Linked DNA regions of Cecembia calidifontis. The protein of the gene in region 1 interacts with the protein of each later gene in a pairwise test. Links are inferred from orthologs where the notes say so. Each region holds a gene or a part of one and is shown in the gene's direction. Other genes may lie near its edges.

Region 1 (4,377 bases):
TATTTTGCTGCCGGCTTTGCTTCGGGACAGGTAGTAGTGAGAACGGACCTTTCCCAATCCCAAAAAGCAAGAACTACTTTTAAAGAAATCTCCAGAGACAGTGGACTTTTGATTTTTACCGGTCAGTCTGATCTCAATTATTCTTCGGATGTACTTACCTGTCCTCAGCATACCCTCATCAGGGATGCGGTAGCTGCTATGGCTGAAAAGGGTGTTGGATCCATAGTCATAGTCAATGAAAAAGATCATCCCTTAGGTATTATTACCGATAAAGACCTGAGGAATAGGTTGATTGCGCGGAATAAAAGTTATGACACCCCCGTTGAGGAATTGATGACGACACCTGTAATTACCAAAAGGAAAGATGCTGCCTTTTCTGAACTTTACCTAACCATGATCAAAAACAGGTTGCATCACCTCATTTTTACAGAAGATGGTTCATCGGATAGCCCAATAACCGGTATCCTATCGGATCATGATATATTACTTTCTCAGGGGAATAGTCCAGCGGTATTGATCAATGCCCTGATGAATACCTGGGAAATCCATGAAATGGCCAAAATTAGGGACAGGGCAGAGAAGCTATTGGCTTATTACCTTGAAAATGAGGTTTCCATTGAGTTCGTGGCGAGTATCATATCGGAAATCAATGACATCATCATTCGGAGGGCGGTTGAGATGGCAAAGAAGAAACATGACCCTGATTTTCCGGAGATTTCAAAAGTCAAATTCTGTTTCCTTTCTTTGGGTTCAGAAGGCAGGGAGGAGCAGTTGTTGAGGACTGACCTTGACAATGCGATCGTATTTGAAAACGTACCCCTTTCCAAAGTGGAGGAAACCAAGGAGTACATGTTGCTGATAGCCCAACAGGTGATAGAAATCCTGCTGGCCTGTGGTTTTAAGCCTTGCCCGGCAGATATTATGGCCAATAATCCCAAATATTGTCAGCCATTATCCACTTGGAAAGCCATGTTTTCTGACTGGATCCACAGCCCTAACCAACAGGCCTTGATGAACGCTACGATTTTTTTCGATTATAGGGCCATAATTGGCAATAAAGTCTTGGCCGAAGAGCTTACAGAGCATATTTATAATGAAATTGCCGGAAAAAGCATTTTCCTCAATTTCCTGGCAAAGAATGCACTTTTGAATCCGCCCCCATTGGGATTTTTCAGAAATTTCATTGTAGAGAAATCAGGGGAGCAGAAGGATAAATTTGATATTAAATTGAGAGCCATGATGCCTTTGGCGGATATTGCGAGGTTATTGGTGCTCAGTCACCGGGTGGTTGGCATCAACAATACTTTTAAGCGCTTCGAAAAATTGGCAGACTTGGAGCCCAATTATAGAGAACTCATGTTGGAAGCAGGAAAGGCTTATGAAATTTTGATGCGGATGAGGGCCATCGAGGGATTGAATTCCGGGAGTTCAGGGAGGTATATACAGCCTGAAAAATTGGGTAAACTGCAGCGGCAATTGTTGAAAAATGCCTTTGCCCCCATAGATGAGCTGCAGAAGATCATTCAGGTGAGGTTCCAATTGGGTTATTTCAGAAACTGATATGAACTGGCTGAGCAGGATTTTTGGAAAAGAATTGCCCAAAACGGCTTTCGTAGAAACATACGAAAGTCTTTTTGAAAAACCAATTCCCCCCATGCGTCCTATCAGCCAACTTACATTCGTGGTTTTGGATACAGAAACTACGGGTTTGGACCCCAAAAAGGACTTTATTATTTCTTTTGGCGCCATTAAGCTCAGGTCTTATGTTTTAAAGATTGATACTGCTCAGGAAATCTATTTAAAAACACCTGTTAAAAACAAAGAAGCCATTCAGGTCCATGAAATCATTGATCCAATTGAAGGATTGACCATCAAAGATTTTGCGAAGCAATTTTTGGACTATATCGGGAGGGACATTATTGTCGGCCATCATATTGGTTTTGATTTGTTGATGCTCGAAAAAGTATTGAAGCCATTTGGCCTGAAAAAGTTGCTCAATCCGGTCCTGGATACCCAATATTTGGCCATGAGGTTGGAAAAGGGTCCCCACTATGACCCTTCTATGGGTAAACCTGGCGAATATTCCCTGGACAATTTGTGTGAGCGCTATGGTATTGAACTTGATGACAGGCATACAGCTGCCGGAGATGCATTCCTTACCGGCCAATTGCTTTTGAAACTTTTGAAAATGGCTGAGAAAAAGGGAATTAAAGATTTTGGTACTTTGATGAGGTAGGAAGCAATCCTTCAAATTTGAGATTATGCGTGTTATTTTCTTTGAATTAATTTTTGGAGGTGTTCCTTTTTTTTAGGTTCACGGTTGGATCTACAAAAATGGGTATGGTATTGGTGTTGCCTTAAAAATTCAATTTGTATTTCAATCCATTTTTCTTCATCTAGAGAAGGATCTGTATACTTCAATTCTTGGAATAGCAGTGAAGTTCCTTTCTCAAAATGTTCTGTTCCTAAATATTCCAAATCCGCATCCGCTAAAATTTTGCCGAGATGATTTTTGGGTTTTTGAGGAACCTTGGTTGCCATGATTGCAGTGCAGATTTCATTGATTTCCTTTTCAGAAAATCCCCAGGGGGGAAGCTCTTTTTTTGCAATTTCGCAGCTTATATTTTCATGTCCATTTTTTTGGACAAGGTATCCCATGTCATGGAACAAGGCCGCAACTTTTGTTAATTCAAGGTCTTTGTCACTGAGGTTTTCTATGTTACCGATCAACTTGACCTTTTCGATCACATCTTTGGTGTGGGAGGCGCTGTGATAGGTCAAATGATCCGGAATGTTTTTTTCCAGAAATGCCATATACTTTTGGTATAAAAGAGAGAACCTGTCTTTCACTTTTAAAAGTCGCTTTTTCTTTTGATGATACCTCCTTTAACCTCCTTGATACTTTGGACATAGAAGAATGCATTGGGATCAATTTCAGAGACAGCCTCTTTGATCCTATGTATTTCTAACCGGGTCACTATGGACATAATGATATCACAATCGGATTTGATATCAAAACTATTCGGTAAATAGCCCCTTTCTCCTTTATAGACTGAAATGGCCTTCCCAAAATCTTTTACGATGAGTTCTTTGATCTGTTCATAATCCTTGGAAATGATGGTGAGTGCAGTGTATTCCTCAAAACCATCCACCACATAGTCAGAGGTTTTCATCGCTGTAAAATAAACGAGTATAGAATACATGGCCGTTTCAATTCCAAACTCAAAGGCTGCCCCTAAAATGATCAGGGAATTAAGGACCATGATGGTTTCGCCTGAAGTGAGGCCTGACTTTTTTTGGGTGTAATAGCCGATGATTTCCAGACCATCAATCACTCCTCCTCCCCGGATTACAAAGCCTATTCCCATCCCGATAAAGAAGCCTCCAAAAACAGCAATCAATACTTTATCCGTCGTGAAAGTCGGTATCTGTATAAAGTACATTCCCAATGCCAGCAAGATTACTGCAAAAGATGCTTTCATGGCAAAAACAGGCCCGATTTTTTTATAACCCAAAATTAAAAATGGAATGTTGAATAGGACTAAAAGGATACTGATATGGATATTTGCAAAACCCGTCACCAGGATCGAAATTCCAGTCACTCCGCCATCCAAAAAATTATTGGGTACCATAAACCCCTGTAAACCAATAACTGCCAAAAGGACTCCTGATATGGTATATATTATGGATTTCAGGGAGAATATGGATTTCCAATGGATCTTCTTGGAAGAACTCATAATTAACGGTTTTTTGTATTTTTTCCTTTTCCCCTCACTCTACTACTTCAAATGCTTTTATTGGTTTTTGTTTGTTTTTGAGTTCTAATAGGCCGATTTCATTGCACTTAAATGATTCCTTTACCAGTTCATAGCATTTTTCTGAAATCAGTATTTGGTTTTTATCGGCCAAGGCTTGCAGCCTTGCAGCCACATTAACAGTATCTCCAATTACGGTATAATCAAGTCTTTTTAAGGTAACCGAACCAATATTTCCCCATACCATTTCTCCGGTATTGATTCCAATGGATACCTCAGGTTTGTAGCTTCCGGCATCTAATCCTATATCTGCATTTTTCAATTTTTCCCTGATGGACAGACAGGAATCAATGGCACGGTCCAAATGAAAATCCCCTTTAAAGGTTGCCATTACAGCATCTCCCATAAACTTGTCCACCACGCCGTTTTCTTTGATGATCTCTTTGACCATGATATCAAAATAGGCATTCAGCAAACTCACCACTTTATCGGCAGATTCATTTTCTGAAATGGCAGTAAAACCACAGATATCAATGAAGGCGACTGTTCCCTCTATGATCTGATTATTGGCCAAGACATTTTCAATTTCTTTTCCCCCCATGAAATTGAGCACCGTTTCATC
Region 2 (6,459 bases), 930 kb from region 1 along the record:
TGGACAATAATCATGGAAGAGGTGTCTCTCTTATGGATGGTGAATTCATTCAATGCAAAATTCGTCCCGTTGAATACAGGCCTAGAGGACTCCAAACTTACCAAGGTCCTGGATTCAAGGCTATATTCGCCCTCAAAAAGGGCGTTAATCGCCTTTTGAATATTTTCCTTGGCCACTGTGGCCAAAAAGCCCATCCTACCGGTATTGATACCCAAGATCGGGATTTCTAACCTCCCTACCTGTATGACTGTATCCAATAATGTTCCGTCCCCTCCTACAGAAAGCACAAAATCCATCTCCTTCATTTCCTCTTTGGAACTGATGACTTGGGCATCTGAAAGTTTTGAAGAGGGCCTTTTGAAGGATTTGGAGAAACTTTCTGTAAAAAAGATCCGGCTCCCCCGGTTTTTCAATAAACCTATCAATTGTTCAATAAACGGTACAAATTCTTTTTTCAGGTTTATTCCATGAAGGACAGTGTTCATTGCGGAGCTGTTAAATATTCAAGAAGCGGAATAGGTTACCAATCCTTTCCTGTTCTTCACTGATGTTGTTTTCTTCCTGATATTGGTCTAAAATCTTAAAACCAAACCTTTCGAGGGTGGCTTTTATATGCCTCAGTTCTGTTTTATCCAATTTTAATGTCAACTTGATTTTGCTGTCATCAAGCGGGTCATTGGAAATGAAACTACTTAATATCTTGGCATTTTCTGATTCGATAATCCTGGCAATTTCAAAAAGACTGTAATCCGTCATATACATGGACAAAACCAGTACAGCACCATGGGATTGAATGGATAGGGTATCGGCAAAAGCCCCAATAGCATCCTCCATGGTGACTACACCCAGGTATTTTTTATCCCTGTCAACGACGGCCACCATATTGATATCAAATTCGGAGGAAACTTTGATGACATCATAGATATGCTTATCGAAATAGACAAAACAAGTCGGGCATATGAGATCAAATTCGGCGATTTTTGATTCCGGTTTGTTCTTGGTATAAATCTGATCGTCCGTCAAAAAGCCCAGAAAATTACCATTATCTACCACAGGCAAAACATTGGTTCTGATCTCTTCCATCCAGGACAAAGCCATCTTGGCCTTATCCGTTAGCTTCAAAGGAGGTATGAGATTATTGATGAATTCGTATGCCTGCATGGACTAAAGATATTTAAATTGTTCCGAAATATAAAACAGGTATGGCAAGTATCTGGTTCAAATAAAAAATTTCCTGACAATTTGTGCCAGGGATGAGGCAGCTCCAAAGGATATCCCTTATTTTAGATGTCCCAAAATTCAGGAGTTTGTATGTACATTATTTTTGATACCGAAACCACAGGATTACCCAGGAATTATGATGCCCCAATGGAAGATTTGGACAACTGGCCCCGCCTGGTCCAGATTGCCTGGCAGCTCCATGATGCCAAGGGAAAACTGATTTCCAACCATAATTATATTGTCAAACCAGAGGGCTTTACCATTCCATACAATGCGGAAAAAGTCCACGGCATCTCCACAGCAAGGGCGACCAAAGAAGGCCATGACCTGGAAAAAGTACTTCAGGTTTTCAATGATGATGTGGAAAAGGCCCAATACCTGGTAGGCCATAACATCGGCTTTGACATCAATGTGGTAGGTTCAGAATTTCTTAGAAAGCAAATCCCGATGAAATTGAGGGAGATGCAGGAACTGGACACCAAAGACCTTGCCACCGATTTTTGTGCCATCCCAGGAGGCAAGGGCGGTAAATTCAAATGGCCCACCCTAACCGAACTACATCACAAACTTTTCGGCAACGGTTTTGCTGATGCCCATGATGCCGCCTATGACGTGGATGCCACAGCAAAATGCTTTTTTGGGCTTATCACCCAGCAAGTCATCAAACCTGAGCCCGGGATAAGTTCAACAGAGGTAATTTATGAGGCCCCAAAATTGGATGTTGCAAATTTTGCCGCAGCCAAAGATGACACCAAAGCTGCAGCCAAAGAGATCCTCAAGGCAGCAGGGACAGCGGACATTTCAGAAATGGTGGACATGCCTTTTTCCCACCTCCATGTCCACACCCAATATTCGGTACTGCAGGCCACTTCTGAAATCCCCTCTTTGATTGCTCTGGCCAAAGAGATGAATATGCCGGCGATTGCTATAACCGATCACGGCAATATGATGGGAGCATTCCATTTTGTAAGGGCTGCTTTGTCTGCTAACATAAAACCTGTTATTGGTTGCGAATTCAACCTTTGTAGAGACAGAACCAACAAAAGCACCAAGGACGATGGTTTCCAGACTGTACTCCTGGCAAAAAATAAGAAAGGCTATCATAACCTGGCCAAATTGGCTTCTTACGCCAATATTGAAGGGTACTATTATGTCCCCAGAATAGACAAGGAATTGCTGGTACAGTTCAAAAGTGACCTGATTGCCACAACGGGAGGCCTTTGGGGAGAAATCCCCTATCTCATTCTCAATGTGGGCGACACCCAGGCCGAAGAGGCTTTTGTTTGGTGGAAAGAACAGTTTGGGGAGGATTTTTATGTGGAACTCAACAGACATGGCATCCCTGAAGAGGAAAAAGTAAACGAGGTATTGCTACAATTTGCCGAGAAATATGGTGTAAAATATTTTGCGGCAAACAACACCTATTACAATCAAAAAGTAGATGCTAAAGCGCACGATATTTTGCTTTGCGTTAAGGACGGGGAACTTGTAGAAAAGCCCAAAAAATATGTGGGCAAGCGGGGCAGGGAATTCAGGTTTGGTTTTCCAAACGATGAATTCTACCTCAAAAGCCCGGAAGAAATGAAAAAGCTTTTTGCAGATCTTCCTGAGGCCATAGCGTGCACCAATGAAATTGTAGAAAAAATCGAGACCTATAAGCTCCAAAGGGATGTATTGCTTCCAAAATTCGACATTCCGGATGAGTTCAAACATCCTGAAGACGAAATTGACGGGGGTAAAAGAGGAGAAAATGCCTACCTTAGACATTTGACCTACGAAGGAGCAAAAAAACGCTATCCGGTGATTACCGATGAAATCAGGGAAAGATTGGACTTCGAACTGGAGACCATAGAAAGGACCGGTTACCCGGGCTACTTTTTGATTGTGCAGGACTTCACAGGTGCCGCAAGGAAAATGGGCGTGTCCGTAGGTCCGGGAAGGGGTTCTGCCGCAGGATCCGCCGTAGCTTATTGCATAGGGATCACCAATGTGGATCCCATTGCTTATGACCTGCTATTTGAGAGGTTCCTCAATCCCGATAGGGTTTCCCTTCCCGATATTGATATTGACTTTGATGATGAAGGACGCCAAAAGGTAATCGATTATGTGATCAATAAATACGGGTCCAATCAGGTGGCCCAGATCATCACCTATGGTACCATGGCTGCAAAATCGGCCATCAGGGACACGGCAAGGGTGCTTAACCTTCCCTTGTCAGAAGCAGACCGATTGGCGAAATTGGTTCCTGACATCAAGCTCAAGGCTTTGTTTGACCTTTCCAAAGACAGGGCCAAGCTGTCGGAAAAACTGAAAGGCAACGGAGAAGACCTTACCAAAGCGGAAGAATTGATCCGGATTTCCAAAGGACAAGATGAGCTTTCCAAAACCATCAACCAGGCCAAAATCCTGGAGGGATCGGTAAGGAATACCGGTATCCATGCCTGTGGGGTGATTATTACACCGGATGACATTACCAACTTTGTCCCAGTAGCACTGGCCAAAGATTCCGACATGGTGTGTACCCAGTTTGACAACTCCGTAGTGGAAAGTGCCGGACTACTCAAGATGGACTTCCTTGGCCTAAAAACCCTGACCTTGATCAAGGATGCTGTTAAAATCGTGAAGGAAAGACATGGCATTGAGCTGGATCCGGACAATTTCCCAATTGATGATGCCAAAACATACGAACTGTTCCAAAGAGGCGAAACTGTCGGCATCTTCCAGTACGAATCTCCCGGTATGCAGAAATACATGAGGGAATTAAAACCCACTGTTTTTGCTGACCTTATTGCCATGAATGCTCTCTATCGTCCGGGGCCTTTGGAATACATCCCTTCTTTTATCAAAAGGAAGCATGGTCAAGAACCCATTACCTATGACCTGGATGATATGCAGGAATACCTGGAAGAAACCTACGGGATTACAGTTTATCAGGAACAGGTAATGCTTTTATCCCAAAAACTGGCCGGTTTTACCAAAGGTGAGGCAGACGTGCTCCGTAAGGCCATGGGTAAAAAGCAAAAGGATGTCTTGGATAAAATGAAGCCAAAGTTTATAGAACAGGCTTCTGCAAAAGGACATGATGCCAAAAAACTGGAAAAAATTTGGAAAGACTGGGAGGCATTTGCTTCTTATGCCTTCAATAAATCCCATTCCACCTGCTATGCATGGGTCGCTTATCAGACCGCCTATCTCAAAGCACACTACCCTGCTGAGTACATGGCCTCTGTACTGAGCAACAACATGAACGACATCACGCAGGTGACATTCTTTATGGAAGAATGCAAGCGTATGGGAATATCAGTTTTGGGACCGGATGTCAACGAATCCAAAAGTGGATTCACTGTGAACAAAGAAGGTCAGATCCGGTTTGGAATGGCCGCCATCAAAGGTGTAGGGGAAGCCGCTGTAGAGGCCATTGTGGAAGAAAGGGAGAAAAACGGGAAGTACAGCAGCATTTTCGAATTCTGTAAGCGTGTAAATAGCAGGGCCCTGAATAAAAAATCACTGGAATCCCTGGCTATGGCAGGAAGCTTTGATTGCTTCCCTCAGCACCATCGCCGACAGTATCTCGAAGCTCCTGAAGGGGATGTTACCTTGTTGGAAAAGGCGGTAAAATATGCCCAGAAAGTACAGCAGGAATCAGAAAGTGCTCAGGTAAGCTTATTTGGAGGAGGATCAGGAATGGAAGTTCCGCTTCCATCCGTGGCAGCTATGGAGCCATTCAGTCAATTGCAGGCTCTAAATATTGAAAAAGAGGTAGTTGGCCTTTATATCTCAGGACACCCCTTGGATCAGTTCAAGGTAGAAATGGAATCCTTTACGAATACCCCGCTGCCTGAATTCTCAGACATGGAAATCCTGAAGAAAAAAGGAGATATCAAGGCTGCGGGAATGGTTACCAGTTTTGCCCATAGGACCACCAAAACGGGTAAGCCTTTCGGTACACTTACCATGGAGGATTACCACGGTGGGCATACATTTTTCCTTTTCGGTGAGGATTACATCAAGTACAAAGAATACTTCATGACCGGTTGGTTCCTGTACCTGACAGGCTCAGTCCATCCAAACAAATGGAAGGAAAATGAGTTTGAATTCAAGATCAACAACATGATGTTGCTCAGTGAAGTCAGGGGAAAATTGATCAAAGGGCTCAGGGTAAACATTGATCTGGATGACCTAAGCTATGACCTGATGGAAAAGCTGGAAGAGATTACCAAAAAGTACAAGGGAGATGCCAAGCTGTACATCAATGTCATCGACAGCAAAGAAAACATCACCTTAGACCTGATGTCAAAACGCTACACGGTGGATCCTTCCAATGAAATGATCAAGGACCTCGGACAAATCCCAGAGGTGGTTTATCAGATCATTTGATGATTATGGAATTGCGGCAGGCTGGAATAAGACACCTTGAAAACCAGCATGCGGTTTGTAGAAATATTCAACCTGATTTGGAACTATTTACCGGGAATTTAAATTTGGATAGTATATTTGAAAATCAAGCATAAACAAAATTATCAATACGATGGCAAAAGCAATTGAAATTACTGACGCTAACTTTGAAGAAATATTAAAATCAGACAAGCCTGTACTGGTGGACTTTTGGGCAGAATGGTGCGGTCCTTGTAAAATGATCGGCCCAATTGTGGAAGAATTGGCCGGGGATTATGAAGGCAAAGCAGTAGTCGGCAAAGTGGATGTGGACTCCAACCCGGCAGTGGCTTCAGCTTTGGGAATCAGAAGTATCCCAACTTTGATGTTCTTTAAAGGAGGTCAGATCGTGGACAAGCAAGTAGGCGCAGTTCCTAAAGCTATCCTTGCTCAAAAATTGGATGCAGTTCTTTAAGAAAATACGATAAAGCAAAACAAAATCCCGAAGCGAATACTCCGGGATTTTTGTTTTTATAACACCTTGACCTTGATGCTTCTGTAATAAATGACACTCTCGGGGTCATGGGCCTGAATGGCAAATGTACCTTTGTCTATTCTTTTTTCGCCGGCATTGGCTGGTCTGTTTTCATCTTTAGACTCCACATATTCCATTACCGTTTCCCCGTTCAGCTTTACCGTAACATGATCTCCTTTGACAATGATATGGGTAGTATACCATTCCCCATCTTTGACATAAGTTTCTCTCACATCATTGAAGGCATAAAGGCTTCCTGATTTCCTCCAGTCCCCATGGGTCTGATTCACCTGAACTTCATAGCCTTTATCTGGCCATCCCTTTTCCTG

The links. The genes of interacting proteins can lie anywhere in the genome.
Region 2: the proteins of BC751_RS05810 (region 1) and dnaE interact in binary tests that used the Escherichia coli proteins (3 or more experiments, as listed by UniProt). The link is inferred for Cecembia calidifontis from one-to-one orthologs.

Annotation. Positions count from the first base shown.
Region 1 is NZ_SGXG01000001.1:1,343,014-1,347,390, forward strand. The notes cover bases 600-3,398. They hold BC751_RS05810 (3'-5' exonuclease), read left to right. Parts: upstream 600-1,561; coding sequence 1,562-2,236; downstream 2,237-3,398. Other genes in these bases: BC751_RS05805 (DUF294 nucleotidyltransferase-like domain-containing protein), read left to right, coding at 600-1,560; BC751_RS05815 (HD domain-containing protein), read right to left, coding at 2,269-2,850; BC751_RS05820 (YitT family protein), read right to left, coding at 2,853-3,398. In the rest of the region: more of BC751_RS05805, read left to right, coding at 1-599; more of BC751_RS05820, read right to left, coding at 3,399-3,737; BC751_RS05825 (adenylate/guanylate cyclase domain-containing protein), read right to left, coding at 3,772-4,377. UniProt on the Escherichia coli protein: DNA polymerase III is a complex, multichain enzyme responsible for most of the replicative synthesis in bacteria. The epsilon subunit contain the editing function and is a proofreading 3'-5' exonuclease.
Region 2 is NZ_SGXG01000001.1:416,942-423,400, forward strand. Bases 918-5,798 are described here. They hold dnaE (DNA polymerase III subunit alpha), read left to right. Parts: upstream 918-1,311; coding sequence 1,312-5,598; downstream 5,599-5,798. Other genes in these bases: BC751_RS01855 (CBS domain-containing protein), read right to left, coding at 918-1,161; trxA (thioredoxin), read left to right, coding at 5,750-5,798. Outside these bases: BC751_RS01850 (NAD kinase), read right to left, coding at 1-485; more of BC751_RS01855, read right to left, coding at 496-917; more of trxA, read left to right, coding at 5,799-6,070; BC751_RS01870 (3-keto-disaccharide hydrolase), read right to left, coding at 6,127-6,459. UniProt on the Escherichia coli protein: DNA polymerase III is a complex, multichain enzyme responsible for most of the replicative synthesis in bacteria. This DNA polymerase also exhibits 3' to 5' exonuclease activity. The alpha chain is the DNA polymerase catalytic subunit.